DNA from 4 places in the Gordonia sp. CPCC 205333 genome. Region 3 is predicted to be linked to each of the others. Evidence: predicted binding sites of a transcription regulator. Region 3 holds the regulator's gene; each other region holds the start of a gene.
What was found. Region 3 encodes LexA, which represses DNA repair genes until DNA is damaged. Its sites were predicted from a motif close to CGAACANNTGTTCG; they were not measured.
Positions count from the first base shown of each region.

Region 1: cofD (2-phospho-L-lactate transferase) is a predicted target of LexA. The motif match lies at 5,321-5,334, and genes of this name have one in related genera.
Region 2: AAFP29_RS16375 (DUF222 domain-containing protein) is a predicted target of LexA. The motif match lies at 3,718-3,731, and genes of this name have one in related genera.
Region 4: AAFP29_RS15460 (error-prone DNA polymerase) is a predicted target of LexA. The motif match lies at 2,842-2,855, and genes of this name have one in related genera.

Region 1 is NZ_JBCLVI010000005.1:513,862-521,727, reverse strand. Features, by position in the region: gene glgA (glycogen synthase) at 1-205, opposite strand, end outside; gene glgC (glucose-1-phosphate adenylyltransferase) at 337-1,554, shown strand; gene AAFP29_RS20315 (hypothetical protein) at 1,538-1,999, shown strand; gene AAFP29_RS20310 (NUDIX hydrolase) at 2,121-2,720, opposite strand; gene AAFP29_RS20305 (coenzyme F420-0:L-glutamate ligase) at 2,717-4,081, opposite strand; gene cofD (2-phospho-L-lactate transferase) at 4,078-5,094, opposite strand; gene AAFP29_RS20295 (WhiB family transcriptional regulator) at 5,590-5,853, shown strand; gene AAFP29_RS20290 (metallopeptidase family protein) at 5,929-6,441, opposite strand; gene AAFP29_RS20285 (DUF3499 domain-containing protein) at 6,542-6,991, shown strand; gene AAFP29_RS20280 (hypothetical protein) at 7,022-7,866, shown strand, end outside.
Region 2 is NZ_JBCLVI010000004.1:390,640-398,505, reverse strand. Features, by position in the region: gene glmU (bifunctional UDP-N-acetylglucosamine diphosphorylase/glucosamine-1-phosphate N-acetyltransferase GlmU) at 1-1,143, opposite strand, end outside; gene AAFP29_RS16380 (SDR family oxidoreductase) at 1,353-2,108, shown strand; gene AAFP29_RS16375 (DUF222 domain-containing protein) at 2,174-3,586, opposite strand; tRNA gene AAFP29_RS16370 (tRNA-Gln) at 3,853-3,924, shown strand; gene AAFP29_RS16365 (potassium channel family protein) at 3,949-4,719, opposite strand; gene murJ (murein biosynthesis integral membrane protein MurJ) at 4,830-6,431, shown strand; gene AAFP29_RS16355 (TetR/AcrR family transcriptional regulator) at 6,448-7,086, opposite strand; gene AAFP29_RS16350 (MlaE family ABC transporter permease) at 7,418-7,866, shown strand, end outside.
Region 3 is NZ_JBCLVI010000003.1:368,629-376,494, forward strand. Features, by position in the region: gene ptsP (phosphoenolpyruvate--protein phosphotransferase) at 1-1,476, shown strand, start outside; gene lexA (transcriptional repressor LexA) at 2,153-2,863, opposite strand; gene AAFP29_RS11945 (LysM peptidoglycan-binding domain-containing protein) at 3,050-3,526, shown strand; gene nrdR (transcriptional regulator NrdR) at 3,562-4,053, shown strand; gene hrpA (ATP-dependent RNA helicase HrpA) at 4,046-7,866, opposite strand, start outside.
Region 4 is NZ_JBCLVI010000004.1:202,018-209,883, forward strand. Features, by position in the region: gene AAFP29_RS15460 (error-prone DNA polymerase) at 1-2,828, opposite strand, end outside; gene AAFP29_RS15465 (GntR family transcriptional regulator) at 2,950-3,291, opposite strand; gene AAFP29_RS15470 (hypothetical protein) at 3,306-4,211, opposite strand; gene AAFP29_RS15475 (hypothetical protein) at 4,382-5,323, shown strand; gene AAFP29_RS15480 (GntR family transcriptional regulator) at 5,320-5,709, shown strand; gene AAFP29_RS15485 (putative protein N(5)-glutamine methyltransferase) at 5,808-6,587, shown strand; gene AAFP29_RS15490 (SDR family oxidoreductase) at 6,709-7,866, shown strand, end outside.

The sequences.
Region 1 (7,866 bases), on a different contig from region 3:
TGTTGGCGTCGGTCAGTGCCGCGTCGGGCTGATAGGTGAAAGCGGTGTCGCGCGGGACGCCCATCGCGTGTACGTCCACCTCGGTGAGGCTGCGGAGGTTGCGAACGAGCTCAGTGACGTGAACTCCAGCACCGCCATAGACCTCCGGCGGGTATTCGCGAGTGAGCACAGCGACTTTCGGGGAGCGGCCGGCGGGGAAAGTCATGCCTACGACGCTATCTCTCCGCATCGCGATGCGCGCGACAGTTGGCCGGACCGTGTCGGTGGTACGAGAAATACTCGGGCAGTTTCGGCCGCGCGGTGGCCGGTAGGACGGTGTACGGATAAGTTGAACGAGTGAGTTCTGGACCGAATGTGCTCGGAATCGTCCTGGCCGGTGGCGAAGGCAAGCGGCTCTACCCGCTGACCGCCGATCGCGCCAAACCGGCTGTGCCGTTTGGGGGTGCGTATCGACTCATCGACTTCGTACTTTCCAACCTGGTGAACGCGGGTTACGAGCGGATCTGCGTGCTCACCCAGTACAAGTCTCATTCACTCGACCGACATATCTCGCAGACATGGTGGTCGTCTGGTTTCCACGGTGAATACATCACTTCGGTCCCGGCGCAGCAACGCCTCGGGCCGCGCTGGTACACAGGCAGTGCCGACGCGATCCTCCAATCGCTGAACCTCGTCTACGACGAGGAGCCGGAGTACATCGTCGTATTCGGCGCCGATCACGTTTACCGCATGGACCCCTCACAAATGGTCAATGCGCATATCGCCTCCGGTGCCGGGGTGACCGTCGCCGGGATTCGGGTACCAAGGTCGGAGGCATTCGCATTCGGCTGCATCGACGCCGACGACAGCGGCCGCATCACCCAATTTCTGGAGAAGCCGAGTGACCCGCCCGGCACTCCGGATGATCCCGACGCCACCTTCGCGTCGATGGGGAATTACGTCTTCACCACCGAAGCACTTATCGACGCTATCAGGGCAGATGCCGCCGATCCGGACTCCGACCACGATATGGGCGGCGACATCATTCCCGCCTTCGTCGCGCGCGGAGAGGCGAATGTCTACGACTTCAAGGACAACGAAGTGCCGGGAGCGACCGAACGCGACAAAGGATACTGGCGGGACGTCGGGACCCTTGACGCGTTCTACGACGCGCATATGGATTTGGTGTCAATCCATCCCGTCTTCAACCTCTACAACCGTCGGTGGCCGATTCGCGGCGAGACACATAACTTGCCGCCGGCGAAGTTCGTGCGCGGCGGACTCGCGCAGGACTCTGTCGTCGGAGCGGGGTCGATCGTGTCCGCGGCGACGGTGAGTAACTCCGTTCTGAGCTCCAATATCACCGTCGGCGACGGGGCAGTAGTACAGGGAAGTGTGCTTATGCCGGGTGTGCGAATCGGCGCGGGAGCCGTCGTGCGCAACGCGATCCTGGACAAGAATGTGGTGATCGCAGACGGAGCCCAGCTAGGAGTGAATCTCGAACATGATCGTCAGCACTATGCAGTTAGCCCGGGTGGCATCGTGACGGTGGGTAAGGGTGTTCGGATCGAGTAGCGCGACCCGGCTGGGGGTGGCTCTGGGGGTGTTCGCGGCGCTGTGGTCAACGTCGGCGTGTACGACCGAGGGCACCGCACATCGGGTGCCAGGCACACTCGTCAGCACGGTCGTCGGATCGTGGACCGGCAGTTACACCTGCGCGCAGGGATCAACGAAACTGACCCTCACCGTCGAAGCGGCCGCTGATAACGGGACCAACCGAGCGGTCTTCACCTTTGGCCCCGGCGGCACCGATACGGCGTCGAGCGGTAGTTTCGCGATGACGGCGGCCGACGACCAGGTCGGCGGAATCGCTTTTACCGCAACGGAATGGATCGTTGCCCCGCGCAACTACGTGATGGTCAACGCACAGGCGGACAAAGTGTCGTCGACGCAGATGAGTGGCACAATCAGCGGCGAGGGATGCACGACGTTCTCGGTGACCAAGTCGACCGGGGTCTGACGCGACGTCGGGCGGGCCGGAGACTGGAATCTGCGCGGCGAGGTTGTGCAAGGGAACTGTTCCCTAGCCGACGTTGACTCGGCAGACTTCAGCCGGACAGGAATCTGCGCCCCGACGTCTGCTACCCGTTCACCAGAGCCAACCCGGCCGCGATAAGCGGCGTCAGGGTTATGTCGTCGGCATCGGTTGGCAGGTCGTCGACCGGCCACCACGCCAGGTCGACCGATTCGTCGCTGCGCGTGGGCTCAGGCAGCTCGCCCGACGAATCCCGTTGTGTTACAGCACAGAACTGCACGTCGAGATGGCGGGTGGGAACACCGAGCGAGCAGGTGATCGGATGGGTGTGCAGCCGCGCGATCGACGGCCGGCCGCTCGGCGATCGGGCTAGCCGCAGTCCCGGCAATCCCGACTCCTCGGTCGCCTCGCGTAATGCCGCCGCGTCGACCGACGGATCCTCGGGTTCCATATGTCCGCCCAACTGCACCCACCGCCCGATCCGCGGATGCAACGTCAGCAACGTGTGCGTGCCGCGATCGTCCAGGACAAGCGCCGACGCCGTCAAGTGTCCCGACGCCGAACGACGAAGGCAGGCATCGGGATTCGCGGCAAGAAATGCGAGATAGGTGTGTCGAAGCGAGTCCTGCCCGATGTCCCCAGTGGTCCACTCCGACAGCAATTCGACGGCGGAGCGCGCCAATACCCGGCCCGACGAGTCAGTCACCGGCGCACTACCCACTCATCGATCGGCGCGGGCGGACGCGGTGTCAGCGCGTCGTCGGGATAGCCGATCGCTATGGCCCCCAAAGGTTCCCAGTCGGCATCGAGCGCGAGCGTCGACCGCACCGCAGCCGGCGCGAAGATTGTCGACCCGACCCAGCAGCTGCCGACGCCGCGTACCGACAGGGCGACGAGCAGTCCCTGCACCGCAGCGCCCGCCGCGACGGTGAACATTGTGTGTTCGGCCGCCCGACGCCGCTCGTCCGGGTAGTCGTGCGCGCCATCGGGAACCAGGCACGGAACGACGAGTTCGGGTGCGTCATAAAGGATCTGACCGCGGCGCAGACGCTTCTCGATGGATTCTGGTGTCTTCGCGTCGTCGGTAAGATCGGCGCGCCAGGTCTGCGTCATCGCGTCAAGCATCGCGCGCCGCCGTTTACCGTCACGGACCCACACGAAGCGGACCGGGTGTGTGTGGTGCGGGGCGGGAGCGGTCAAGGCATCGGCGAAAGCGGCGTTCATCACTTCCTCGTCGACATTGCCTTCGACGAACCGACGCACTGAACGGCGAGTCAGTAGCGCTTCGCCCCGGCCCTGTAGGAGTGCCTCATCGGTCCCCAGCCGGAACAGATCCTCCTCGCCGGACCGGACCAGCGCCCGCGCGGTCGAACCGTCGTCGCGGGGCTTCAGGCCGCGAATCACCGCGACCGGCACGCCGGCGAGCTTCCCTTTCACGAGATCGGCTGCCGCGGCGATCTCGTCGGCCACCGCGATGTCGGTGACTATCAACGGATTTCCGTAGTCGTCGACGCCGCCTTCGTACGGATGGCTTACCGCGATACCCGATGCGCCGATGGCGACGTCTGTCTGACCGTTGCGCCAGGCGCGACCCATGGTGTCCGTCACGACGACGGCCACGTCGACTCCGTGCTCCTGCCGCAACGCGCTACGGGTGCGGGCCGCGCTGGCGTCGGGATCGACTGGCAGCAGAGCCAATTGGTCCGACGGCACATTCGATCCGTCGACGCCTGCTGCCGCTTGGACGAGTCCGTATGCGTTCTCGGTGATCAGCGTGCGGTTCTTGCGCGCCAACACCCGGACGGACTCTTGTTCGACAAGCTTGCGACGCAAGGCATCTCGCTCGTCGGGATCGGTCGGCGCTGACACCATTCGCCCCTCCGTCTTGGAGAAGATCTTGCTGGTGATCACCACGACGTCGCCATCGGCGAGCCAGGGGGCCGCCGCGGCGATCTCGGCCGCGACATGTGAACCCGGTCCGAATTCGCCCAGTCCGGTCACCGGCAGGATTCGCAGTTCGCCGCTCGCGCGATGATCGGAGATGGCCGCTGCCTTGTCACCGGTCACCGGTCCGCCTCCGGCATTGTGACGCCGACGAGTTCTGCCGCTGCGACAACCATTTTCGCCGTGGTCACCGGATCGGTCATCAGCAGCGGTGCGGTACCGATGGCGATCCCGTCGACCTGCGCGGAGTCGCCGTCGGCGATCAGCCAGCCGTCGATGAGTCCATTGCCGCTGCGCGCTCCGTAGTGTTCGGCGATCGCCTGCGCCGTGGTTTCCACCCCGATCACGGTCAGGCATTCATCGGCCATGCCCCGCAGGGGTTTGTTATCGATGACCGGGGAGATGCCGACCACCGGTGCGGTTGTATTACGCAGGGCCGCACGTAGTCCCGGCACGCTCATGATCGCACCGATCGACACGACTGGATTACTCGGCGCGAAGAGCACCAGATCGGCATCGGCGATGGCATCGACCACGCCGGGCCCGGGTTTTGCTTCCGACCCCACCTGGGCGAAGCCGAAAGTTGGGATCGCCGCACGATGTCGGACCCACCATTCCTGGAAGTGGATGGCCACCCGCTCACCGTCCTGGCCGCCCGGCTTGGACACCACGACATGCGTTTCGTGACGGTCCTCGGTGGCGGGCAGGAGTCGGACGCCGGGTTGCCACCGCTTGGATAGGGCTGCGGTCACATCGGCGAGCCGATAGCCGGCCTCAAGCATCTGGGTGCGGATCAAATGGGTCGCCAAGTCGCGGTCGCCCAATCCGAACCAATCTGGGTCGGCGCCATAGGCCGCGAGTTCTTCTTTCGCATGCCATGTCTCGTTCTGGCGTCCCCATGCGCGCTCGGTGTCGATGCCGCCACCGAGTGTGTACATACAGGTGTCGAGGTCCGGGCAGATGCGTACGCCGTGCATCCACGCATCGTCGCCGACATTTACGATTGCCGTGATTTCATGGGCCGCTGCTTGATGGTCGGAGTCGGTCGGGGGGAATGGCGTTACGCCGAGTAGTTCTCGAACTCCGAGCAGGAATCGAGCCCCACCAACGCCGCCGACGAGCACAGTCACCTTCACGAGGGTTCACTGTAGTGTGGGTCGTTCGTGGCGGCGCTGCCCGCTCCGTCGCCACCTGACCTCAGGTACGTGTCGAGCCCGGTTTTTACCGAAAGTCGGTGGTATAAAGCAAATTTTCCACTTTGGCTTGACCTGGGTACCCTTACGAGTATCTAATAACAACAGTGTCATTCCGGTTTTCGATATCGAGAATGTTGTGTGAGACTTCGCTGTCTAACAACATATTCGACAATTTGTTCGAAGTATCGGATGTTGGGTTTACACCCAGACGCTAGCGTGCGAGTGGAGAAGTTGTACTAGTGCGAGAAAATGCCCCCGGATGGGCGTCAGAAGTGACCAGTGATTGACGAAAACGATACTTCCAAGGAGGCGCCGGCGATGGCTTTTGAAAACCGCATCGGCAATGCCCTTGAACCGCACTGCAATACCCATGAGTTCAACACTCCGCTTCATCCCGCCGACCCGGGCGTGGACGCGGCGGGGGCTCGTAAGCATTTGTCGTTGGTACCCAACGACTTTGATCAACTGTTTGATGCGGTCGAGGAGCAGTGGCAAGAGCGCGCGTTGTGTGCGCAGACAGACCCAGAAGCATTCTTCCCTGAGAAGGGCGGATCAACCCGCGAGGCTAAACGCATCTGCCAAGGGTGTGAGGTCAAACCGGAATGCCTTGAGTTCGCGTTGCATAACGATGAGCGCTTCGGCATCTGGGGCGGACTCTCCGAGCGGGAGCGTCGTCGGCTCAAGCGCGGCATTATCTAGAACCACGTCGGCCCCGGCCGGCTCAGTTTCAAGGTTCGTCGTGCCAGGCGACGCTGTTCGACGATCCCAACAGGATCATTCCTCGGGACCTCGGTCGACAGTTTCCTCGTCGACGCCCAGATAGGTTGCGATCTGTTGCACAAGAACTTCGTGGACCAGGTCGAGTAAGTCGTCGCCACGTTTCGCGCGGCTCTCCAGAGGGCGCCGAAACAGGATGATGTGTGCCCGCGTTGGGCTGCCTTGGATGTCGATTCCCGCGTGGATGAGGCGTGCCAGCGGCACATTTCCGTCCGCGGTGACTTCTTCGGGCCATTCGACACGTTCGGTGTCGCGGGGAAGCATGCGCGGGATGTCGTCAACTGCCACGTCGAGGCCCGTCAGGCGCTCTCGCCAGCGGATATCTATATCGGCGAAAGCTTCCAAGGCGACCGCGTCGAATACGTCGGCTCGCGATCGCCAGGCTGGCACCTGTTGGGGTAACAGAGGGCTCCTGAGCCCCCGGCCGCGCCGGTCACGTCGCCGTCTCGGCGTTTGCCGGGCCGACGGCCGCGCGAGGGGTTGTGCGCGGGAACTGCGTCGGCTGGACATGGATATGGAGTCTAGATCCACTCGGGTAAATCGGTGAGGTTCGCCCGTTCGACGGTGTGTCAGCGACTGTCATCGGGGTTGTACGGGATAACCTCTACGAGTGAGTTCTCCTCGTCAGTGCCGCCGCCCGGGCTGCTCGCGTGCCGCCGTGGCGACACTGACCTTTGTCTACGCCGAGTCGACCGCGGTGATCGGGCCCTTGTCCACCAATCCGGAGCCGCATGCGTGGGACTTGTGTGTTGAGCACGCGGAAACCATAACGGTGCCGCGTGGCTGGGAAATGTTACGTAGCGAACGCACTTTCAGCGCACCACCCGAAGATCTGGAATTGACCGCGTTGGCGGAGGCAGTTCGCGAATCCGGTAAGGCAGTGGGCAGTGTGCCGCTCGATGGCCTCGATGACTTACCGCTGCATCGTTCCGCATCATCGAGTGCCAATGCTCGCTTCGACCGGATGGCACCCGCTGAAGGTGGGCGCCACCGTGCGCCGGTCAAGCCGCGTCCGGGTCGTCGCGGACATCTACGGGTACTTCCCGATCCCGTCGACTAGATCGGTGGTTGAGTCGATACGCTGAGACGTATGCGCTCTGACACCGCTGACCTCGACGACGTCGAGGAATTATTGTCCGCCGACCGGGACGGACTATTACAAGTCGTGGCACTCGCTGGCGCCCAGGTTCGGGCAATCGCCGAGGCCCGCCGTGAAGGTGTACTCGATGCCCTCGCTGATCTGCGTCCGCGGAGTCTGGTCATCGTTACCGGCGCGTCCACCGTCGGCGCCGATGCGGTGAGTTTCGTGGTCGCGGCGATGGGCGCGCGCGTCGACGTTCCGATTGTTGTTATTCCGACGATGCCAGGCTGGATCGGCCCGCTCGACGTCGTGGTGCTGGCCGGTGACGACGCGGGCGACCCCGCGCTCATCGACGCGGGTGCGCGGGGCGCGCGGCGTCGAGCCGAAGTGGTCAGCCTCGTTCCGTTGGAAGGACCCCTGCGCGATGCGGTGGCCGGACGAGTCATCGATCTGTCACCTCGGATACACGTTGCCGCGGAATTCCGGTTCTGTGGGTTGGTGGCCGGATTACTCGCCGTGTGCGCCGCGCTTATCCAGGTGCGAACCACCGGGGCGGTCATCGACTTCGACGACTTGGCGGCCGCACTCGACGCCGAGGCAGCAGCCAATCATCCCGATCGGGAAGGGTTCCGTAACCAGGCGAAGCTATTGGCGTCGAAAGTCCAAGGGCGCGAGACCATTTGGGCCGGTGATGACGCTCCGACCGATGTCGTGGCCCGTCGGGCCAGTGTCATCTTCGCAACCATCGCAGCGATACCGGGAGCAGCTCTTACTCTCACCGCTGCGCTGAGTGCGGTCCTGGTGCGATCGGATAGTACCGAATCCGGAGCCGATTCGATCTTCTACGATCCGCA
Region 2 (7,866 bases), on a different contig from region 3:
CGAAGCCCCGATCTGCGCGTTCTTCGTCTCGACGAACGCGCCGATCTTACCGCCCGTTCCCAGGTGGGTCCCCGGCCGGAGGTAGGCGAATGGGCCGACCGTTGCGCCGTCGCCGATGATCGCGGAATTGCCGTGGGTGCGGATGACCGATGCGCCTTCACCGACCGTCACGTCAGTCAGGGTGCTGTCGGGGCCGACTATCGCGTCGGTCGCGATGATCGTCTCGCCGTGCAGTTGGGTGCCGGGTTCGATGCGGACGTCTTCGGCGATGGTGACGTCGATGTCGATCCAGGTGGACGTCGGGTCGACGACCGTTACTCCCGCGAGCTGATGGCGTCGGATAATGCGGCGGTTGAGTTCGGCGCCGAGTTCGGCGAGTTGGGCGCGGTCGTTGCAGCCTGCTACGACGGCCGGATCGGAGACGCTGAACGCACGGACGGGGCGGTTCGCTTTCCGGGCGATCTCGACGACGTCGGTGAGGTAGTACTCGCCCTGCACGTTATCGGTGGAAATCTGGGTGAGCGCATCGCGCAGCATGGCGGCGTCGAAGGCGTAGATACCGGCGTTGACCTCGGTGATCGCCCGCTGGAGTTCGGTGGCGTCTTTGTGTTCGACGATCGCTTGTACATCCGAGGTGTCATCGTCGCGGACGATGCGGCCATATCCGGTCGGGTCGTCGGCGGTGAAGCTGGTCAGGGTGACCGCGGCAGTCGGAGCGGTGGTGTGCGCGTCGAGGAGCGAGGTAAGCGTCGGGCCGTCGAGGAGCGGGGCGTCGGCGACGGTGACGAGTACGGTGCCGTCGAAGTCGTCGGGGAGCGCGGTCAATCCGACGCGTGCGGCGTCGCCGGTGCCGCGCGGGAGGTCTTGGTCGGCGATGAGGACGTCGCGGCCGAGTTCGCCGGCGATGTCAGCGATAGCAGCGGTGACGCGATCGCGTTCGTGACTGACCACTGCGACGAGATGTGCGGGTGCGATGCCGTTTGCGCCGTGTAGTGAATGTCCCACCAGGGAGCGACCTGCGATTTCATGCAGGATCTTGGGCGTCTTCGATTTCATCCGGGTGCCCGCGCCTGCGGCGAGCACGATCACCGCGGTTGCCGATGGTGTGGAGCGGTCGTGGTGGTTGCCCTGCCCCGTCGTCATCAATGACCTCCGCGGAAAGTTGTGGTTGCGCTGGCTGGCGTGTGTCTTGTGGACACATGCGCCGGTGGCGATCCTACGCAGGTCACTCGGTACAACCCAACTCGCGAGTAACCCGACCTGCCGATACATGGTGATCTGAGCGAGTGCTAAGAACGACTGGGAACCCAATCATTCATCGTGACCAAAGTCGAAATGAGGATTTGAACGAGATGACCGCACAGAAAGTTGCCATCGTTACCGGTGCCGCGCGAGGAATCGGCGCGGCTGTCGCCAAGCGTCTATCCGCGGATGGTCTGGCCGTCGCCGTACTGGACCTGAGTGCTGAGTCGTGCGCTGACACGGTCGCCGCGATCACTGATGCGGGTGGTAAGGCCATCGCTGTCGGTGCCGACGTATCGGACGAAGCGTCGGTCGCAGCAGCGGTGGAGAAGGTCGCCGCCGAACTCGGCGGGCCGACTGTCCTGATCAACAATGCGGGCATCATCCGCGACAACATGCTGTTCAAGATGAGCGTCGATGATTGGGACGCGGTCATGGGAGTGCACCTGCGCGGTGCGTTTTTGATGAGCAAGGCGTGTCAGAAGCATATGGTCGACGCCGGCTGGGGTCGTATCGTCAACCTCTCGTCGACGTCGGCGTTGGGTAACCGCGGCCAGGCGAACTACTCGGCCGCCAAGGCCGGTATGCAGGGATTCACTAAGACCCTTGCCATCGAGCTGGGCAAGTTCGGGGTGACCGCGAATGCGATCGCGCCGGGATTCATTGAGACCGAGATGACTGCGGCGACCGCAGCTCGGATGGGCGTCGAATTCGAGGAGTTCAAGAAGTTCAGCGCTGCACAGATTCCAGTGAATCGTGTTGGCGCGCCGGAGGATATCGCGCATACCGCTTCGTTCTTCGCGAGTGAGGGTGCGGGCTTCGTGTCGGGCCAGGTTGTTTACGTAGCTGGCGGTCCGAAGGACTAAACGCCAGTCTCACGACTCGATGGGGCCTGGCCGTGTGTACGCACGGCCAGGCCCCATTTGTCGATCTAGTGTCGCACCAACTGTCTGCCGAAAAAGAGATCCGAATGTTGGGAGCGTGCTACGTCGGCGACGGTTAGGTGCGCTTCGATGATCGAGTGACGATAGTTGCCTGGCGGCTCGGGAGGTCTGTCTGGCGGTCTGGTGACGTTGAGGTAGGCGTGATGAACGGTGTTGACGTGCAGCGAATGGTTGGTGCCAGTGGGACGCCAACCGACGCGTCCGGCATCGGTCACGGTGGTCTCCCACTGTCCCGGGCGGCGCCCGACGCTGCGGTTGTGTTTGCCGCAGGCGGCGCCGAGATGGTCGATGTCGGTGGCCCCGCCGTCAGCCCAGTCGGGCATGTGGTGAGCTTCGGTCCGGCTGAAGGGAACATCGCAGCCGGGGGCGGTGCAGCCACGGTCGCGGGCGAACAACGCGAGTCGTTGGGCTTTGCTGGCGAAACGCTTGCCGCGGGCGAGGTAGAGGACTTCGCTGGTGTGGTCCTTGAACACTGCGAGGTGCGAATTTGCGTCAGCGGCCAGATTTAGCAGATCGACAATTGGCAGATGAGTACCGGTCGCGGTGAACGCGAAGCCAGCATGGGCGGCGAGTTCACTCAAAGTGGTGGTGACGACGATTTCGGCCGGCAGTCGATCCGGATGGCCGAGACCGTTGTTGCCGATGACGAAGTCGCATAACGCGACGAGTGCGTCGTGGTTGCGTTGACCTTGCGAACGTAGGTCGCGGTCGCGGGCGGTGTCGAGTTGGTCGGAATTAGTGTCGTCGGCTCCGGTTGGCGAGTTCGGGTCGTCGGGGTTATTCATGCCGGGGGCGGCCCATCGGGTCAAGATGGCTTCGAATTTGGCGCGCAGTTCGGGAGTGAGGGTGGCACGTAGGTTCGACATCAACTGGGTGTCTTGCGGGGTGAGGCTGAGTCCGCGACGGCGTTTGCGGTCTGTGTCGTCGGTTGCTTGCCCGTCGGGATCGAGGTGCGCGACGATGCGATCCCCGGTTCGAGCGGTGTCGTGCGGGGTCAGTTCGCGCGCGGCGTCGGCCAGGATTGTTTCCGCGCGGGTGACGACGTCGGGTGCGATCGCACTGGGGATTTTCGTCATGACCGCTGCGATCACCGATACGTGGTCGGCAGTGATCGCGCCGTCGGCGACTGCGGCTGCGGTGCCCGGCAGCTTCGGGTCGAGCCATTCACCTTGTGCGCTGGTCATCGAAGCCAACGACCGCATCTGAGTCATCCGGCGTCGCGTTTCAGTGGTCCCAAGTCGCAGTCCCTGGCTCAAGAATGGGTAGATGGTGAAATAGCCCTCGGCCCGAAAGGCGCCGCGGTCGGACACTTCTAACGCAGTCCGCGCCGACACGATGACGCTCTTATTGCGTGCCCGCTCGACGGTTTTGAGTAACTCGACGCTGGCTTCGTCGGCCATTTCTGTCAGACACACGGTAGATAATCGGTTCGTGACCGATTCAAGGAGCCGGGCCAACTCAAGTGGCGACTCAGGGAGGTTCGATGCCCCCACCGACTCTTTCGACGTCGATTCCATCATCCCTCCTGGATCGAAGATATATTCGATTATACACTAAAATACCTGACTGGGAACATGATTCGATAGCCAATTTTGCGACGCGAAGCCTCACTGGAAGTTGGTATGCGTTCGACGGTCGGCGTGTGGCACAATCATCTGCGCAGTAATCCGCCATGGTGTAATCGGCAACACTCCTGATTTTGGTTCAGGCATTCTAGGTTCGAGTCCTGGTGGCGGAGCAGCGGTTTACCCGATGGTGGGAGTCAGTTCGGCTCCGCGACCATCGCCTCGGGGGCTACTGGGGGTTCAGGGCTCTTAATCTCCGCTAGCTCGACGCGGAGTCGGCGTATCTCAGCAGTCAAGTCGGCGATCGCGGAGGTTGTTTCGTCTTGCGCCGCTTCGCTGTCTTCGATCGCTTCGACGAGCCAGGATGCGAACATACCCGTGACCACGCCGAGCAGGGCGATGCCGGCAATCATGAGTGTCACCGCAACACATCGACCGGTGACTGTTGTTGGATATCGGTCGCCATACCCGACGGTCGTCATCGTCGTGATCGCCCACCACAAGCCGTCGCCGACGCCGGTGATATTCGAATTCGGTTGTCCGCGTTCGGTGTCGGTGATGGCGAGCGACGCGATGACAAGCACCGTGACCGCCCCGGCCGCGGCGTAGACGACGACACGGCCGCGTAGCGAGCGCGACCCGGCCCGGTTCAAGATCGACAGTACGGCCAGCAATCGCAGGACCCGTAGCGGTCGCAGCATCGGCAAGGTGAGGACGAAGAGGTCGAATAGGTTCTTGCGGACGAATAACCAGCGGTCGGATGCAAGGGCCAATCGGGTGATGTAGTCGACTATGAAAAGCGCCCAAACAACGATGGTGATTGTTGAGCAGGCTTCTCGGAGCTCTGTTGTAAGGTCAGGTTCTATGATCGGTGCGGCGTACGCGATCAGGAAGATGACTGCTGCCCCGAAGAGTGGCCATTCAAAGAGACGTAACCACCGATCAAAACCCGATGACGTGTAATTCATCAGTCGAAAATACTCGGAGCGAGGGCGGCCGAGTGCCTTGAACTGGGAATCTCGCCCAACGCCGCTTCGTGGCTTAACCTCCCATCAGTTTCGACTGCCACACTCGCGAAGTGATTGCTCGCACCGGCTTGGCTGCCTCGGGTGGACAGGTGGCCATCGCGACGCTGATGTCGCGTGCAACCGGATTCCTTCGTACCGTCCTACTTGCCGCAGTTCTCGGTGTTGGTGCCGTCGCCGATGCCTACAACGGTGCGAATGTGTTTCCGAACATGGTTTACTCGCTGTTGCTCGGCGGTGTGCTGTCCAGTGTCGTGGTTCCGATCCTCGCTCGTTCCCGGCTACGAAGTCGCGCCATCGACGACGAGTTTGTTCAGCGATTTCTGAACGTGTCGGTCGTCGTGGCCCTTCTCGTCACTGCTGCGATGGTGGCCGTCGCTCCGTGGCTGGCCGACTTCTTCGTCGGGGCGGGCGCACAGCGTGATTTGACGCGATTGTGGGCGTATTGCTTTCTGCCCCAAGTCTTCTTCTACGCGATAGCTGCCTTGGTGACAGCTGTTCTCAACGTTAGGGCCAGTTTCGGTGCGCCGTCGTGGGCACCGCTGGCGAACAACCTGATCGTCATTGTCACGGTGGGGATCTTTGTCGCGCTGCCCGGCCCGACTGTGCTCTCGCCGTCGTCCATTTCGCCGATGCAAGTACTGGTTCTGGGCGCGGGGACCACCGTTGGCATTGTTGGGCAGGCGGGGTGGTGCCTGGTCATCTTGCGGCGCACCGGGTTTCGATGGCGATGGCGCGTTCGTGTGCTGCCTTATACGATGCGGCCGATCCGGACCGGAGCCAGATTGGCCGGCTGGGTGATCGTGTACGTGATCGCCTCTCAAATCGGGGTTGTAGTGGTCACGCACGTTGCCTTCGACCGTGCGAGTGTGTCGACCTATACATATGCCGACCTGCTGATCGCGCTTCCCTACGGTGTCGTCGCGGTGTCCATCCTGACGGTGCTCACACCGCGTCTAGCAAACGCTGTGTCGCTCGGTCGCCTTGGCCATATTCGCGCCGAACTACGTCTCGGCGGGCGGTACCTCCTGGCGCTATTGATCCCGATCGCGGGTGCACTCGCGGTCCTGGCGCCGACCGCGTCCGTATTGGTCTTCGGTGGCCGGGTCGATGCGACAGACGCGAGTCTGATCGGACAAGCGGTGGCGGCCAGCGCATTTGGCTTGCCCGCCCTCGCTATCGTCATGCTCCAATTGCGTGTGTGCTATTGCGCTGACGAAACACGCACTCCGGCGCTGATCAACGTGCTGATGGTGGCGGTGAAGATTCTGGTGATCTTCATTGGCGTCGCCGTGATTCCTGCAGTTCCAACGGCAGTCCTGCTCTGCGTCAGCGGTTCACTGTCCTATGTGGTGGGTGCGCTCGCCGGTCACTTCGCTCTGCGCCGGCGTTACGGTCTGTTGGGTTTCCGTCGGGTCGCCGAGGCGGCGGCGCGATCGGGGACGGTGACGGCTGTTGCGGCTCTCACCGCGGTCGCGGTGATGATGGGAATCTGTCAATTCTCTTTCGATACAACGGGATTCGCGGGGCGAATCCTGCTGGCAAGCGCGGGAGCGACAGTAGGTGTCGCAGTCTTCACGTACTTGCTGCGGATTATTCGTGTTCCGGAGATTTCGCGAGTAATGGATGTGTGCCGATCGGCCATCCGGCGATAGCCGCCCGACCTCGACGTCACACGGCTTGCTTGGTCTCGTCGACTATGCGATTCATCCACATCCGCATGGTGTCGACCAACATACCTGCGGATTCGTCTTCGTCGACGGTGCCCATCACCCGCATCACCGCGAGACCGGTGCTGGTCGCGGTAATGGCGCGCGCGGCCCGGTCAAGGGTTGCGAAACTCGCTTGGGCTGCTTCGGGAGGCAAATGGTCTTCCACCAGGATTCGCACTGAGCCGAATGTGTTGTTGACCAACTCGACGGTTTTCAAGCGCTGGTCGGGATCGCGGAGGACTGTCAGCCCATACTCGGCGGCCAGCAAGAGCAATGGCGTGTCACTCGACAACTGGCGCCACCAGACCGAAACGGCCTCAAATCGCGCATCGACGTCGTCGTCGGCGGCGGCAAGAGCAATCAGCGCGTGGGTGATCTCGTCGGAGGTGCGTCGGCGGAGCACTTCGAGACAGAGTTCTTCCTTGCTGGAATAGTTGCTGTAGACCGCGCCGATCGTACGGCCAGCCTCGTTCGCGATCGCGGCGATCGACGTTGCGTGGTATCCGTTGGCAAGAAGTAGTGACTCCGCCGCATCGACCAGAGACTCGCGTGTGAGTGCCTGACTCTCGGCACGAGTCAACACTTTTCGACGTGCCACCGAACCTCCTCCGGTGCTGAATCTAGCGGTGCCACAAACAGTCGCATAGTGACAGTACGTGAATGCTACCGTGTGTTCGCTCGGTCATCGCGGCGAGGATGAACCGGGCACAGATGACGTTGATCGGGCCTTTTGTCGGCTCCTTGTCACGTCGGTTCGGCGAGCGACGTTGCTCCACTTAGGCGTTGAGCATCACACTGCCGTGATCGATGTAACTTGCATCACTTCCAATCCATCTCATATGATGCTGCTACGCGGATAGTAGTGTTCTGCGAATTGTGCTCAACGGCTCGGGTTCCGATGTCGGGGACTCGAGGAGGTGTGAAGACAATTGGGTGTACCTGCTGGATACGCCCCACGCGGGTTCGCGTGGTTAAGTCGCGGGTGGCGAGGTACCGAGAGGGCGTTCGCGTATCTCGGGCACTTTCTCTCATTCGTGTACCTCAGCTTTCGATACGCACCGCAGGCGATATGGCGATTCAGGGGGCAGACGGTCCGCACCGTGACCGATCTGACGTGGGGCCGCGGCGCCGTCATCGTCGGCGGCGGAACTGCCCTGGTCATGGCGGTCCTCGGCCTCGCGGCAGGTGCAACCGTCGCGATCATCGCGCACGGGACGCTGAATATGCTTGGCCTGGGATCGGTCGCCGGTTCAGTGTCCTCGTTCGCCATCACCCGCGAATTCGCCCCGCTACTAGCTGCCCTCGGGTTCGCGGTACAAGCGGGCTGCCGCATGACAGCGGAGATCGGCTCAATGCGGATCAGTGAGGAAATCGACGC
Region 3 (7,866 bases):
TCGGCCAGCACGGGCGTGGCCGCCGAGGTACTCAGTGCTACTGCCAGCCTCGCCGAAGATCGTGGCTGGCTCTCCGCCGCGGGCAAGCTCATCAATGCCGGTAGCCCGGCGGCCGACGCGGCGGTCGCCGCCACTAAACAGTTCGCCGACTTGTTCACCAAACTCGGCGGCCTGATGGCCGAGCGGGTCACCGACCTGAATGACGTACGCGACCGCGTACTGGCTGCACTGACAGGTTCGCCCGAACCGGGTGTGCCAGTGCCTGATTCGCCGTCGATCCTCTTTGCCGACGATCTGGCCCCTGCCGATACGGCTGGCCTGGATCCGCAATTGGTAGTCGCGTTGGTCACCCGTCTCGGTGGTCCGACGAGTCACACCGCGATCATCGCGCGACAACTCGGGATTCCGTGCATCGTCGCGGTTGGCGATCTGGCCACCATCGGCACCGGAACGTCGGTTCTGGTCGATGGCACCGCAGGGACGGTCGACGTCGAACCTGAACCGGCGGCGGCGCGGGCCGCAGCGACGCACTGGCAGGCACAAGCGGATTTGGTCGCCGCCTGGGCTGGTCCGGGACGTACCGCGGACGGAATCGACGTCGCTGTCCTGGCCAACGTCGCCGACGGTGCATCGGCGCGGGCAGCATCGTCGAAGCCGGTGGCCGGGATCGGTCTGTTCCGTACTGAGCTGGCCTTTTTGGATCGTGCGGCGGCTCCGACGATCGCTGAGCAGGTGACGAGTTATCGCGGGGTGTTCGATGCGTTCAGCGGCCTCAAGGTGGTCATCCGGACACTCGATGCCGGGTCGGACAAACCGATGAAGTTTGTGAACAGTCCCGAGGAGGCGAATCCGGCGTTGGGCGTGCGCGGCAACCGGATTGCCGGCGCCCAGCCGGAACTGCGGGAAGCTCAACTCGACGCGATCGCATCGGCCGCCGCCGCGAGCGATGCCGACGTTTGGGTGATGGCTCCGATGATTGCCACGGTCGCTGAGGCCGCGGAATTCGCGGCGCTCGCTCGCGGGCGGGGCCTGACGGCCGGGGTGATGATCGAAGTGCCGGCGGCAGCGCTGCTCGCGCCCGCAATTCTGGCTGAAGTGGATTTTGTGTCGATCGGTACCAATGATCTGACTCAATACACGATGGCCGCGGACCGGATGTCGGCCGAATTGGCGGCGCTAACCGATCCTTGGCAGCCAGCCGTACTGTCGTTGGTCTCGATGGTGGCCGCAGCCGGTCGTGCGGCTGGGAAGCCCGTCGGTGTGTGTGGGGAGGCTGCGGCCGATCCGCTGCTCGCCTGTGTACTTGTCGGGATGGGCGTCACGTCGTTGTCGAGTGCGCCAGTCGCCGCCGCGGCAGTCGGTGCCCGACTGGGTCAGGTAACGATGGCATCGTGCGAAGACGCGGCGCGCTGCGCGCTCAATACGGCGGATCCGACGGCGGCGAGGGCAGCGGCGTCGCAGGCGCTGAGCGGGTAACGGGCTGTCGTCGGACTGGACGCTGCGCCTTGGTCGCGGCCGGGGGAGTATCTCCTTCGGAGACGATGGCGGCTGCAGAGTCCAGCCGTGTTGCTGCTGGGGTTGGGATGCGGCGGACTATAGGGCGTAGCTGAAATCTGCGGTCTGGCGGCGATAGGGGGAGATTTGCCCTCGATGAAGGTGGAAACGCATTTTCGGGCTGGGAGCGCCGCAAACAAATCTGCGTTTTGGTGGCTGCCGGGGGAGTCGCGCCCTCGGCGGGTGTGGGAGGACAGACTCCAGTCTGCTTGCCGCCGGGCTCGAATCTGCAGTCAGGACTTTGCCCAGGGAGTATTTCCCTCAACCAACCTGACGATGCAGTTCTCAGCCAGGCAAGCAGTTCTCAGCCGGGCAAGCCACCGTGCCTCGACGTGCGGTCAAGTACGAACCATCGACTGAAATCTGAGCCCGACGGACATCGAGGGAGCGTGCCCCTCGATGGCACCGTCGCTGCAGGTTTCAGCCAGGTTGAAATCTGCGCGCTGGAGGCTTCCGAGGGGTCATTCTCCCCACTTACCGAATCCCCGCAGACTTCAGCCTGTGCGCAGCCGGCTGAAGTCCGCATATAGGCCGCAGCCAGGGGGGAGTATGCCCCTCGCCGATGTTGTGCCCGCAGGCTTCAGCTGACGCCTCGTATCTACACGCGACGCAGAACTGTGACGACTTTGCCCAAGATTGTCGCGTCGTCGCCTGCGATCGGTTCGAACATAACGTTGTGCGGCATCAGCCAGACATGACCGCGTTTGCGTTTAAACGTCTTCACGGTCGCCTCGCCATCGATCATCGCGGCGACGATATCTCCGTTCTCGGCGACATTCTGCTGGCGAACCACTACCCAGTCGCCGTCGCAGATCGCGGCGTCGATCATCGACTCGCCTACGACCTTCAGCAGAAACAGCGAACCGTCGCCGACGAGTTCGCGTGGAAGTGGAAACACGTCCTCGACTGCTTCTTCGGCGAGAATCGGTCCGCCGGCGGCGATCCGGCCGAGTACCGGGACGAAGGTAGGTGTCGGCATCGTCGCAACGCCGCCGAAGGGGGAATCGCCCGACGGATCTGGCTCACTGTCCTGGATATTCACCGCGCGCGGTCGGTTGTGGTCACGGCGGAGCAGGCCCTTGCGTTCAAGCGTGCGCAGCTGATGGGCAACTGATGACGTCGAGGTAAGACCGACCGCGTCGCCGATCTCGCGGATGCTCGGCGGGTATCCGCGCATGCGAACGGACTTGCGGATGTATTCCAGAACCGCGCGTTGACGCGTGGTCAACGTCGCCTCGACGGATTCGGCGAGAGTTGCGTCGAGTGCGCCGTTCGCCGCGGAATCGTCCGACGGTCCCTGCTCGGTCATCAGCTGGTTTCCCTTCTTCGATGGTGCTTTTCGGGTGGCTCGCCAAGGCGGTCTGCACTCAAAAGTAGACGAGACGAGCTGGACTTTCAAACATTTGTTCGACGTGTCGCGAGACATTGTCGGTGGGTCGTGCTAGAAATCGAACATAAGTTCATCGAACACAGGTTCGTACACCAGGAGGACACCATGACCGCAGCACTCGCTCCGCGTATCGCCCCGCGCGCCGGTCTCGCAGCGCCGACGAGGCCTGCGCCCCGCCGCACGCCGGGTTCGACCACCCGCCCGCTCAACCGTCGGCCCGACATCTCATGGCCAACCGGCACACGCTGCTCGGGAACTGACGGCATGCGCGCCCGCGAGGCTCGGCAGATGGCGGTTTATCGTCGACGGCGCGGCGCGGCGAGTGTCCTCGTCGGCGCTGCACTGGCCGGGCTGGTGTGGTTCTTCGCGGTTGTCGGCGGCAATTACGAGGCGTCAGTAGCGCCCGCGCCGACCTCGACTTCGGTGGTCCATGTGCGCGCCGGCGAATCGCTCAGCGCCGTCGCTGCGCGCGTCGCACCAGAGTTGCCCACGCAGGCGGTCATCAACAAGATTGTGGAACTCAATCACCTCGAGTCGTCGGGTGTTCGTGTGGGTCAGGCTTTGGTGACCCCTGTCTACTGAAACCCGTGAAAATGATGGCGGTTACTCTTCTAGGTATGCGCTGTCCCTTCTGCAAACACGATGACACCAAGGTCGTCGACTCCAGGGTTGCCGATGAAGGACAGGCGATTCGCCGGAGGCGCTCTTGCGCCGCATGCGGTCGGCGCTTCACCACCGTAGAGAGCGCGGTCCTCGCCGTCGTCAAACGCAACGGAGTCACAGAGCCGTTCAGTCGAGAGAAGGTTATGCGCGGTGTACGGCGCGCATGCCAGGGCCGCGACGTGGCCGAGGACGACCTTGCGCTACTCGCCCAGCAAGTGGAAGAGGCTGTCCGTGCGTCGGGATCGGCTGAGATTCCGAGCAACGAGGTTGGGCTGGCCATTCTGGGGCCACTGCGGGATCTGGATGAAGTCGCATACCTGCGGTTCGCTTCGGTCTACCGGTCGTTCGAGTCGCTGGCCGATTTCCAGCAGGAGATCGATGAGCTGCGTGAGCATGTAGGCCAACGCCGTGAAGCAGCTGGCGAGACTGACTCGCAGCTCACCTAAATTCCTCGAAGGCGCGTCGAATCCGCTTCTCCGACACCGGATATGCCGTTCCCAAGCGCTGGGAAAAGGTGCCAACCCTTAGCTCCTCGACGAGCCACGTCGCCGATTCGTTGAAAGCATCTCGTCGACCCGGTGGGAGTTGGGCGAGGCGCTGATTCCACCCCTCAACTACACGGTCGATGATCGCGATACCAGCGTTATCCCGATCGGGTGCGAGCGACAGTTGCTCCAATCGAGTGCGCGCACCCCGAAGATACCGCGGCATCTCTTTCAGATGGGGCAACGCCGTTGATGCGACGAAACCCGGATAGATCAGATTATGCATTTGGTCAGCGACGTCGTCTGCGGCGAGTGAGCCGGCATTCGCGTCAATCTCCGCTCGCACCGGCGCTACTTCGCGCAACGTATCGACCACGGCATCGAAAACCGATAGGGCCTTCTCCGCAACCGGGCCGGCGACGTCTTTGCGCAACACGTCAAACTGTTCGGCGGTGCGAATATTGGCCGTCATGGCAGTAGTCACACATTCGAGCACGGCACGGGTGGTGCACTCCGCGAGCATCAACTCGCTTGTCGCATAGGGGCTTTGGCTGAGCGCGAGCGTTCCGGCGGGGTCGAGGGTACGCGTGATTCGCACCGGCAGGGCGGGGAGCGACGCTGCGAGCAATGCGCAGACAGCGGTATGCAACATCCGGCTAGCCTGTGCCGACGACGTCGCGAGTGTGCGGGTGACGCCGCCATCGACTACCTTCAGGGTTGGATAGCGCGTTACCTGTTGTCCCGCAACGGTCTCGGTCTTTTCAAAGGGGATGGTGCCGATACTGTCCGCCGTCCACGTGGTGAAGATGGCCGCCGTGCGCTTGGCTGGTGAGCCGCCGCGTGACTGGAGGGCGGGTAGAGACTTGCCAGACGACACCGTAGCGCCGTCAGCGCCGATGACGCGGAAATTGACGCGCAGGTGTGCGGGGACCGCTTCGATATCGAAATCACTTGCAGCGATGGATAACCCGGTCATCGCGGACAATTCTCTGGCAAGGCCTTTGGTCAATGGCTCCGACCGCGGCTTGAGTCTGGCCAACGCGGCGTCGGCGAAGCGAGATGCCGGGGCCATCGACTTCCGCAGAGACTTCGGCAGTGACTTCACCAACTCGGTTGCCAGTTCCGCGCGCATGCCTGGCACTGACCAGTCGAAGCCCGCGGGCCGAACATGATCGAGGAGCGCCGCCGGAATCACCACGCTCACACCATCATCGGGATCTCCCGGTGCGAATTTGTAGGCAAGGTCGAGTCGTAACGTGCCCTGAGCCCAGGCGCCGGGGAAATCAGTAGGGGACACCGGTGCATCAGCACTGTCGACGACGTCGGCTTCGGTGAGATCGAGCAGGGTCTCATCCGCGCGTCGTGCCGAGCGCCACCACGTATCGAAATGCCGCGCCGACGTCACGTCGGCGGGTATCCGCTTGTCGTAGAACTCGTAGAGTTGATCGTCGGTGATAGTGATGTCGGCCCGTCGGGCGCGATGTTCAATGGCGGCGGCGTCGTCGAGCAGAGCACGGTTATGTGCCAAGAACTTGTGCTCGGTTCGCCAGTCTCCTTCGACGAGCGCGTGCCGAATGAACATCTCCCGACACAGCTCCGGATCGATGGACGTATAGGTGACGCGACGGGAAGCGACCAGCGGAACGCCGTACAGGGTGACCCGTTCATGGGCCATCGTCGATCCGCGCTTGGACGACCAATGAGGTTCGCTGTAGACACGTTTGACCAGATTGCCGGCGAGCTTCTCTGCCCATAGCGGATCCACCCGCGCGACGGTGTGCGCGAATAGCCGTGAGGTCTCGAGCATTTCGGCGGCCATCAGGAATGGCGGCGACTTCTTCGATAGCGATGAGCCGGGGAAGATCATCAGCGTGGTGTTGCGGGCTCCGGTGTATTCGCGAGTGTCGCCGTTGCGGGCCGCGATATTCGACAGCAGTCCCGACAAGATCGAGCGGTGGATGGCATCGGCATCGCGCTGGGTCGGTTGGATCGACCATTTGAGGTCGGCGACGATAGAGGTCAGTTGCCGATGCAGGTCACGCCATTCGCGGATGCGCACCCAATGCAGAAACTCTCGCTCGCAGGTTCGTCGAAACTTGCTGCTCGACAAAGTGTCTCGTTGTTCGTTGAGATAGTCCCAGAGTTCCAAATAGGCGAGGAAATCTGATCCTGGAACATCGAAGCGTTTATGCGATTCATCGGCTGCCTGACGATGTTCAGCTGGCCGTTCGCGAACGTCCGGCAATGACAGCGCTGCAGCGATGACAAGAATGTGATCGAGACAGCCGAGGTGATGTCCTTCGGCGAGCATCCGTCCCAGCCGCGGATCGACCGGCAATGTTGCGAGTTCGCGTCCGACCCTGGTCAGGCGCGGCGGACCCGAAGTGGCCGAGGGCGATTCGATCGCGCCCAACTCATGTAGTACCGCAACACCGTCGCGGATGGCGCGTTCGCCGGGCGCTTGGACGAAAGGGAAGTCGGCGATATCGCCGAGGCGCAATGACAGCATCGACAATATGACGCCGGCCAGATTGGTACGCAGGATTTCCGGATCGGTGAATTCCGGCCGGTTGTCAAAGTCGTCCTCGCTGTAGAGACGGATGCAGATACCTGGCGCCACCCGACCGCAACGGCCGGCACGTTGCCGTGCACTTGCTTGCGAAACCGATTCAATGGGAAGACGATTGACCTTGGTTCGGGTGGAATACCTTGCGACACGGGCGGTTCCGGTGTCGATGACGTAGCGGATACCGGGAACTGTCAGCGATGTCTCAGCCACGTTGGTAGCCAACACGATTCGGCGACCGTCGGAAGGCGTGAAGACCCGGCGCTGTTCGGCATTGGACAAGCGAGCGAAGAGCGGAACGATCTCGGCACCCTTACTGGCGCGATGTTTCAGGGCGTCGGCGGTATCGCGGATGTCGCGTTCGGTCGGCAGAAAGATGAGGATGTCGCCGCGACCTCCGCCGCGTGCCGACCACAACTCGCCGATGGCCGCGTCAATCGCCCCGATCTGATCGAGGTCGGCGTGGTCGTTGTCGGTGTCGACTAGGTTGAAATCAGCGCGCTCCCGGCGTCGGGCAGCATCACTGCCACCAATTCCCGTGGCTGCGCTCGCCCCAACCTCTCCCCACGGCCGATACCGAATGTCGACCGGATAGGCGCGTCCGGATACTTCGAGGATCGGGACGGCATCGTCGGCTCCGTCGACTGCGAAATGCCTTGCGAAACGGTCAGGTTCGATGGTTGCCGAGGTGATGATCACCTTGAGATCGGGGCGGCGGGGGAGCAGGCGTTTGAGGAAACCGAGGATGAAGTCAATGTTGAGGCTGCGTTCATGAGCCTCATCGATGATCAACGTGTCGTAGGCGCGCAGCATCGGATCATTGGCGATCTCGCGCAGCAAAATACCGTCGGTCATGACTTTGACCAGCGTGTCAGCGCTGGTCTTGTCGGCGAAGCGAACCGAATATCCGATGGCCTCACCCAGTTCGGTATTCGTCTCGTCGGCTATCCGCGTGGCGACTGAACTGGCCGCGATGCGGCGGGGTTGGGTGTGGCCGATGGAACCGCGGATTCCGCGTCCGAGTTCAAGGCAGATCTTTGGCAGCTGGGTGGTTTTGCCAGATCCGGTCTCGCCGGCGATCACCACCACCTGGTGTTCGGCAATAGCAGTGCTGATCTGGTCGCGGGCCGCGCTGACCGGTAGACCATCGGGGTAGGTGATCGTCGGAACCGACGCTACGCGGCGTGCAACCCGCGATTGCGCCTTGG
Region 4 (7,866 bases), on a different contig from region 3:
GCAGCACCGGCCGACCACAACGCCTGACGGCGGGTACCGCCGAACCGGGTGAGTGCTCCAGCGGTGGCCAGCGCCTCCAATTGGCGTTTAGTCAACCCGGCACGACGGGAAAGATCCGCGGCGCTGACATACTCGCCGCCACTGGTTCGTTCATCGACAATCCGTTGCGCAACCTCATCGCCGACACTGCGCACACTCGCCAACCCCAACCGCACCTCGGCACCCTCGGATTCCAGTGTCGCCCAAGACAATGACTGGTTGATGTCGGGCCGGTGTACCGTAACTCCATGCCGTCGCGCATCGGCGACCAACGACTGCGGCGAATAGAAACCCATCGGCTGCGCCCGCAGTAAGGCGGCGCAGAACGCCGCCGGATGATGCAACTTGAGCCACGACGAATAAAACACCAGCGAGGCGAAACTCTGCGAATGGCTCTCCGGGAAGCCGAAATTCGCGAACGCGGCCAGCTTCTCGAAGACGCGATCGGCGAGTTCTCCGGTAATACCGTGCAGTTGCGCCATCCCCTCGAAGAAGCGTTCTCGAAGCCGTTCCATCTTCTCCGGCGACCGTTTCGATCCCATCGCACGACGCAATTGATCGGCCTCGGTTGGATTGAACCCGGCGACGTCAACAGCCAGCTGCATCAACTGTTCCTGGAATAATGGCACTCCGAGAGTCCGTTCCAGCGCGTTACGCATCGACGGATGTTCGTAGTCGACTTTCTCATCACCGTTGCGACGGCGAATATACGGATGCACCGACCCACCCTGGATCGGACCGGGCCGGATCAGCGCCACTTCAACGACAAGGTCGTAGAAATTGCGCGGTTTCAGCCGCGGCAGCGTTGCCATCTGCGCCCGCGATTCCACCTGGAATACACCGACCGAGTCCGCCCTACACAGCATGTCGTAGACGGCTTCTTCGGTGAGATCGATCTTCGCGAGATCCACCTCGATACCTTTATGCTCAGCCAGCAGATCGATGGCGTAGTGCAGTGCCGAAAGCATGCCGAGGCCGAGCAGATCGAATTTGACCAAACCTATCGCGGCACAGTCATCTTTGTCCCACTGCAGCACGCTTCGATTCGGCATACGCGCCCATTCGGTCGGACAGACGTCGGCGATCGGCCGATCGCAGATCACCATGCCACCCGAATGAATACCCAAATGCCTTGGCAGTCCGGCTATTTCACCGGCGAGTCGCTTAACGTCGTCGGGCGCTTGCTCGGGAGTCTTGCTCCACGCATCCTGTTGCCCCGAGGCATATCCGAGTGCGCGAGCCATATCGCGGATACAGGAGCGGTGGCGATAGGTGATCACATTGGCCACCTGCGCGCTGTAGCGGCGGCCATATTTTTCGTAGACGAACTGGATGGCCTCTTCCCGGCGATCCGACTCGATATCGACGTCGATGTCGGGCGGGCCATCGCGTTCGGGCGACAAGAATCGCTCGAACAGCAGCTTGTTACGCACCGGATCGACCGAGGTGACCCCCAACGCGTAACAGACCGCCGAATTGGCCGCACTCCCCCGTCCCTGGCACAGGATGTCGTTGGTGCGACAAAAGCTGACGATGTCGTGCACCACGAGGAAATAGCCGGGAAAGTTCAACGCTTCGATAATCGTGAGCTCATGTTCGATCTGCTTGTACGCCTTGGGATTCGACGATGGCGCTCCGTACCGGCGCACCGCACCCTCCATTGTCAATTCGCGCAGCCAGGTTGCCTCGGTATGTCCGTCGGGCACCTTAAATGGCGGCAATTGCGGTGCGATCAAACCTAATTCGAAGGAGCAGTCGTCGGCCAGATCAACCGCGTTGGCGATGGCTTCGGGGTGCGCGAGGAGCAGCCGAGCCATTTCGTCGCCGCTCCGCAGATGCGCCCCGCCGACGGCTGGCAACCAGCCGGCGATGGTGTCCACATCGGTTCGGGCACGCGCCGCGGCCATCGCCATCGCGAGCCGTCGTCGATGTGGTCCGGAGAAATGCGCGCCGGTGGTAGCGACCGTCGGCACTCCCGACGCTGCGGCGAGGACCGCCAGCGCCGCATTGCGCTCATCGTCATCAGGCTGACCATAAGAAGTCAGTTCAACGACGACGTTGTCGGAACCGAATCGATCGACCAACTCCCCCAACGCTTTACCGGCCGCAGGCGGTCCGCCGCGGTCCAACGCCCGACGCACCGCGCCCTTGCGGCAACCGGTGAGGATCAGCCATTGCCCGACCGCGGCATCAGACAAGGCATCGACGTCGTAACGCAGTATCCCCTTCTCTCCCCCGGCCATATGCGCGTCGGCGATGGTGCGCGACAACCGCCGGTACCCCTCGGCCCCGCGGGCCAGAACCAACAGATGTTCACCGGAAGGATCGTGCACACCGGTACGAACTGCGTCATGCTCCAGTGACAGTTCCGCACCGAATACCGTCGGCATGCCGAATTCACGGGCTGCCTCGGCGAACCGGACGATGCCGTAGAAACCGTCATGGTCGGTCAGAGCCAGAGCTTTGAGGTCCAGGCGCTGCGCTTCCTCGACCATCGCCTCGGGCATTGATGCCCCGTCGAGAAAACTGTAGGCACTATGCGCGTGTAGTTCGGCGTACGGAACTGTCGAGCTGACTCGCTTGATCGACTCATCCGCGTGATACGCGTCGCGCTTACGTGACCAGGCCGGACCGTCACCACCATCGGGAACACCCTCATCAGCCAGGCGATCAGAGCCCGCCGGATAGGGCGGCGCGAACGTCTCCCCCGATCGGCCGCCCGATGGCGCTCGACCGGAGAGCACTCGCTCCATCTCCGACCAGGTCGGAGGTCCATTATGCCAGCCCACCCACCAAGTATATCGAACATATGTTCGCATCCATTGCGGAGGCGGACACGACCATGGCCAAGCCAGCTAGCGCAGAAAAATACGAGGTCGGCAGTCGGCACTAAGTGAGGTCATGGGCCGCTTAGCCGAGACTGCGAGCTACCGCAGCGACGATCGTATCGTCGTCGACACCGAGGGCCCGAGCTTGGGCGATATACGCCAGCGTCTGTTCCTCGAGAAGGTCTGCGGTTGGTCGCGGGGACGCGAGCACGGTGGTCCCCTGCCCACGCCGGGAGTGAATGAGTCCGCCGTGTTCGAGTTCGCGGTAGGCACGAGCGACGGTGCCCGTGGCGATGCCGAGATCGTTGGCGAGTTGTCGCACCGAGGGGAGTTTCGCTCCAACCTCGAACGCACCTTGCTCGATAGCGGCGGCAATTTGCCGGCGAATCTGCTCGTACGGGGGTGTGGGGTCAGTGGTGTCCACCGTGACCGCGGTACTCATCCGATAGTCGCGGACATGCGAGTGGCGATGGGGCGCGAGACAATCTGGACCACACCCCAGGTGTACACGGCAAACCAGGCGATCAGCGACCACCACAGTGCGACGCCAATAGGGTTCCACCAGCTCGGCGCTCCACACGGTTCGAAGTCCGAGGTGAGGACTTCGGCGAGGACCAGCGTGAACACCGCTCCCAGGATCGCGGCGAAGGAGGTGTAGATGCCAACTGCTGCTCGAATCGTCGAGCGCCGCAGGGCGTCATCTTCGGCTGCGGCGAAGACGTGGGTATCGGGTCGTGCACGGTTGGTCGCGGCGCGCGCCACAAGAGCGGTGAGGATCGCAGCGGTAGCGATGCTCCCAAGGCACGCCCAGGAGGTCGAGCGCTCGATAGTGGAATGTGAGCTTGCGCCATAGTCGTTCGGGTAGGGGCTAGCGCAAGTGATCATGACGCTGCCGCGATCATTGGTGAGAGCCAATGTTGCGACCGCCAGCGCAAAGAAGCCCAGGGAGGCGACTAGCGGGACAATCACGCCACGGACGGTGATGTACCGACTGGCGACGCGTGCGGCGAGGTTGGCGCCATGCTGGCCGGCAGCCGGGCGGTAGGCGACGTGCTCGCCGATGAGGAGACTGAGCAAGTATACGAGCGCGAGAGCAACAGGCGCCCAGACCAGAATCACTTCGGGCGAGTCGATCCCTAAGAGTCCGAGTGCGACAAAGGGGATCGCTATGGCCAAGGCGATCCCAACGACGAATCCCCCGATGCGCCAACCGATCAACCGCCGAAAGACCTTCGTGATGACGACGTGATCACCGGAAAGCGCGGATCGCGATCGCGAAAGCAGCGCAAGTCCAAATGCAGACGCGATACCAAGGACGGTTGGCAGGAACAGGATTAATCCCATGTGAATGTCTCCATGTATCGATGTAGCAACTGATTGATACGGCCAAGGTAATGCTTCCGTATTAGTGTGTCAACTTATTGATACGGATGGCTGAATTTGAACTAGTTGATTGACACAAGCAGTCGGTGCGTGAAAGCCTTGTATCAGTTTAATGACACAAGGAGAAGCGAATGTCGCCATTTCTGCTATCGATCGCCGCAATCGGCGTCCTCGTCTACGTCGTGACCAAAACCGTTATCCCTGCGGACTCGGCTCCACAGTCAGCGAGTTACCTCAACTACCGGCGAACGATGCGCAGGCGACTAAAGGTTGCCTTCATCATTCCCATCGTGGCAATGGCGGCTTCGCTGCTGTACGGAATGATCACGGTCGCGATCGACTCCGAACAGCCGCCGGACATCAAGGTCCTGCGTGTAGCACTCGGCGCACTATGGTGGCCCGGCCTCTTCCTTCTCCCCCTAATAGCGATGATCATCACCGAACGAACAACGCGACCATCGGGCCCTCGAATAGCCACCCTCGCACCCCGAGGCATCCGCACCCTGTTACCTCGGTGGATCCTCATCGCGGTCGGCACCGTCGGAACACTCGCCGCACTGAGCCCTATCGTCCTACTCTCCCCGATCGGCCGATCACGCATCCTCCTCAGTGCGAATAACCCTCCCCACCAAAGGTATTCGATCGACGCCACCGACCTCTGGATCAGCTACACCACTTTCATCACAGCCGCCGTCCTCGCCGCAGCACTCATTCACGCAACTACCCGCCGCCCCGACATCGACCCACTAACCGGCAGCGACAGTTGGTCGCGAAGCGGCACCGCAGTGCGCGCCCTGTGCCTGCTCTATATCCCGGCCACCGGAGTTATCGCCGACGTAGCCGCCATCGTGAAGAACGCTTCACTGGACTACGTGGACCACCTGCGCGCACATGGCGACACAATCGTCGGCTTGGGGTGGCTCAGATCGGGCACTGTCCCCTACATCGCCGAAGGCTTCGCCGCCCTGCTCTATCTGGGGGTCATCGTCGCGCTCGTCGCATTCGCCCGACCACCCGCACCCCGCGCCCTTGCCGCCCCGGCGCCGAGGAACGACCCAACCCCAGCCGCATGACATCACCACGCATTCGCATCGATGACACCGACCCCACCCCCGCATTCGAGCAGATCAGACAGCAAATCACCGGCCACATCGCCTCCGGCGCACTACCTGCTGGCGCGAAACTCCCACCCCTGCGGCAACTCGCCCGAGACCTAGGAATAGCCGTCGGAACCGCAGCACACGCCTACCGCGAACTGGAGGCAACTGGACTCATCGCGAGCCGACGCGGCGCCGGCACCCGCGTCACCGCCACACCTGTACCCGACGAATCGCTCAACCACGACGCACAGGCACTCCACGCCGCCGCAGTGCACTACCTCACCACAGCTGACCTACTCGGCGCTCCACCCCAAGCCACGCTCGACGCCGTGGTAGCAGCCCTACGCGCCCAACACTGACCGATCCTCCAGCACACAAGTTCGAAGGACGCCAATCGCGCAGCCACCCCTCGACCGACCTGCAAGACAAGTTCCTGTTATCCAACTAACGTCGAGACGTGGCCTCCCCTTTAGCGTCGGACGACTCACTTGTCGCCACCTTACGTTCTGCCGGATGCGTCTTCGCCGAAGAAGAGGCAGCTATCTTGCGCGACTGCGCCCGCTCCGACGCCGAGTTGGCAACAATGCTCGAACGTCGTTGCGCGGGCGAGCCTTTGGAGTATGTCGTCGAATGGGCAGAGTTTCATGGACTGCGAGTCGAGGTCACTCCCGGCGTCTTCATCCCGCGACGCCGTACCGAATTCTTGGTCGACCAGGCTATCGCACTGTCTCCCGACGACGCTGCCATCGTCGACATGTGTTGCGGCTCAGGCGCTATCGGCGCCGCGATCGCCGCTGCCAAGCCAGGCGCACATATCTACGCGGTTGACATCGATCCACGCGCGACAGCCTGCGCACGACGCAATCTGGCCCATGCCGCCGCGTCGGTCTACGTCGGTGATCTGTTCACCCCGCTGCCGGCATCGCTGCGCGGGCAGGTCGACGTCGTCGTAGCTAATGTGCCCTATGTCCCCCGCGGGGAAATCGGACTGCTGCCGGCCGAGGCTCGTGACTATGAACCGATCGACACCCTCGACGGCGGTCCCGACGGATTGCGGATCGCGGCACGGGTCATCGACGCCGCACGAGGGTGGCTCCATCCCGATGGTCACATCCTCTTCGAGATCAGCGATCCGCAGGCGGAGACGGCCGCAGCGATTCTGGCCTCGACCGGGTTCCGGGCACGCATCGTCGACGACCATGAACTCGGCGCAACAGTCGCCATCGGATCACGCTGACTCCGGTTCACAATATTTTCCGTCGCAAATCGTTGCCATGCGCCAATGTAAGTGTCACTCTGAGTAACAGATGTTTGCGCCTTCGCGCGAACTTGCCCGTGACAAACCTGGAGTGACCCTCATGACCAGCTATTTCATTACCGGTGGCAGTGGATTTATCGGCCGTCGCGTGATCGCCCGTATCCTCGACATCGCGCCCGACGCTCAAATCTACGCGTTGGTCCGCGCGTCGTCGGTGAGCCGCTTTAGCGAACTGATCCATTCCGATCGGGTCATCCCGGTCATCGGAGATCTGACCGCACCACGACTCGGTCTCGATGATTTCGACGCCCCCATCGACCACGTCGTCCATCTCGCCGCCATCTACGATATGACCGCCGACGCCGATTCACAGCAGCGGGCAAATGTCGAAGGCACGCAGCGTGTCATCGACTTCGCCCTCTCTCGCGGCGCGATGCTGCACCACATCTCCTCGATCGCGGTGGCCGGCGACTACGCGGGGGTGTTCACCGAGGATGATTTCGAGAAGGGCCAAGGATTCCCGTCGCCGTATCACCGCACGAAATTTGAGTCCGAGCGGTTGGTCCGGGATCAACCCGGACTTTCGTGGCGGGTGTATCGGCCGTCTGTCGTCGTCGGCGATTCCCGTACCGGTGAGATGGATAAGATCGACGGCCCGTACTACTTCTTCGGCCAGCTGGGATTGCTCGGATACCTACCATCGTGGTTGCCGTTGCCGATGGCCAACTTTGGCCGGACGAATATGGTTCCGGTCGACTATGTGGCCGACGCGATCGTCGCTCTGCTCGATCATCGTCCCGAGGAGTCGGGACTGACATTTCATCTCAGCGACCCGGAGCCGCGGTCAATCACCGGAATGTATAACGCACTAGCGCCAGCGTTCAACGGCCCACGCGGCCGCAGCGTGGTTCCCTATCGAATTACCGATGCCGCGATGACATTGTCGAAGGTTGGACCACTTGGCATCGGCCGCAATCTGGTCGCCAAGCAGCAAGGAATTCCGCCCATTGTGTTGGACACCTTGGCATTCCGTGTTGATTTCAGCGCCGATGCCAGCGTCTCCGTCCTGCGCAGCCTTGGCGTGCGATTGCCCGATCTCACCGAATATGGCCCCCGATTGTGGACCTACTGGGCGAGCAACCTCGACCCCGCTCGGCATCGACGCACCGACCGACGCGGCGAATTGATCGGCAAGAACGTCTTGATCACCGGTGGCTCATCCGGCATCGGCAAGGCCACCGCTCGAATGTGCGTGCAG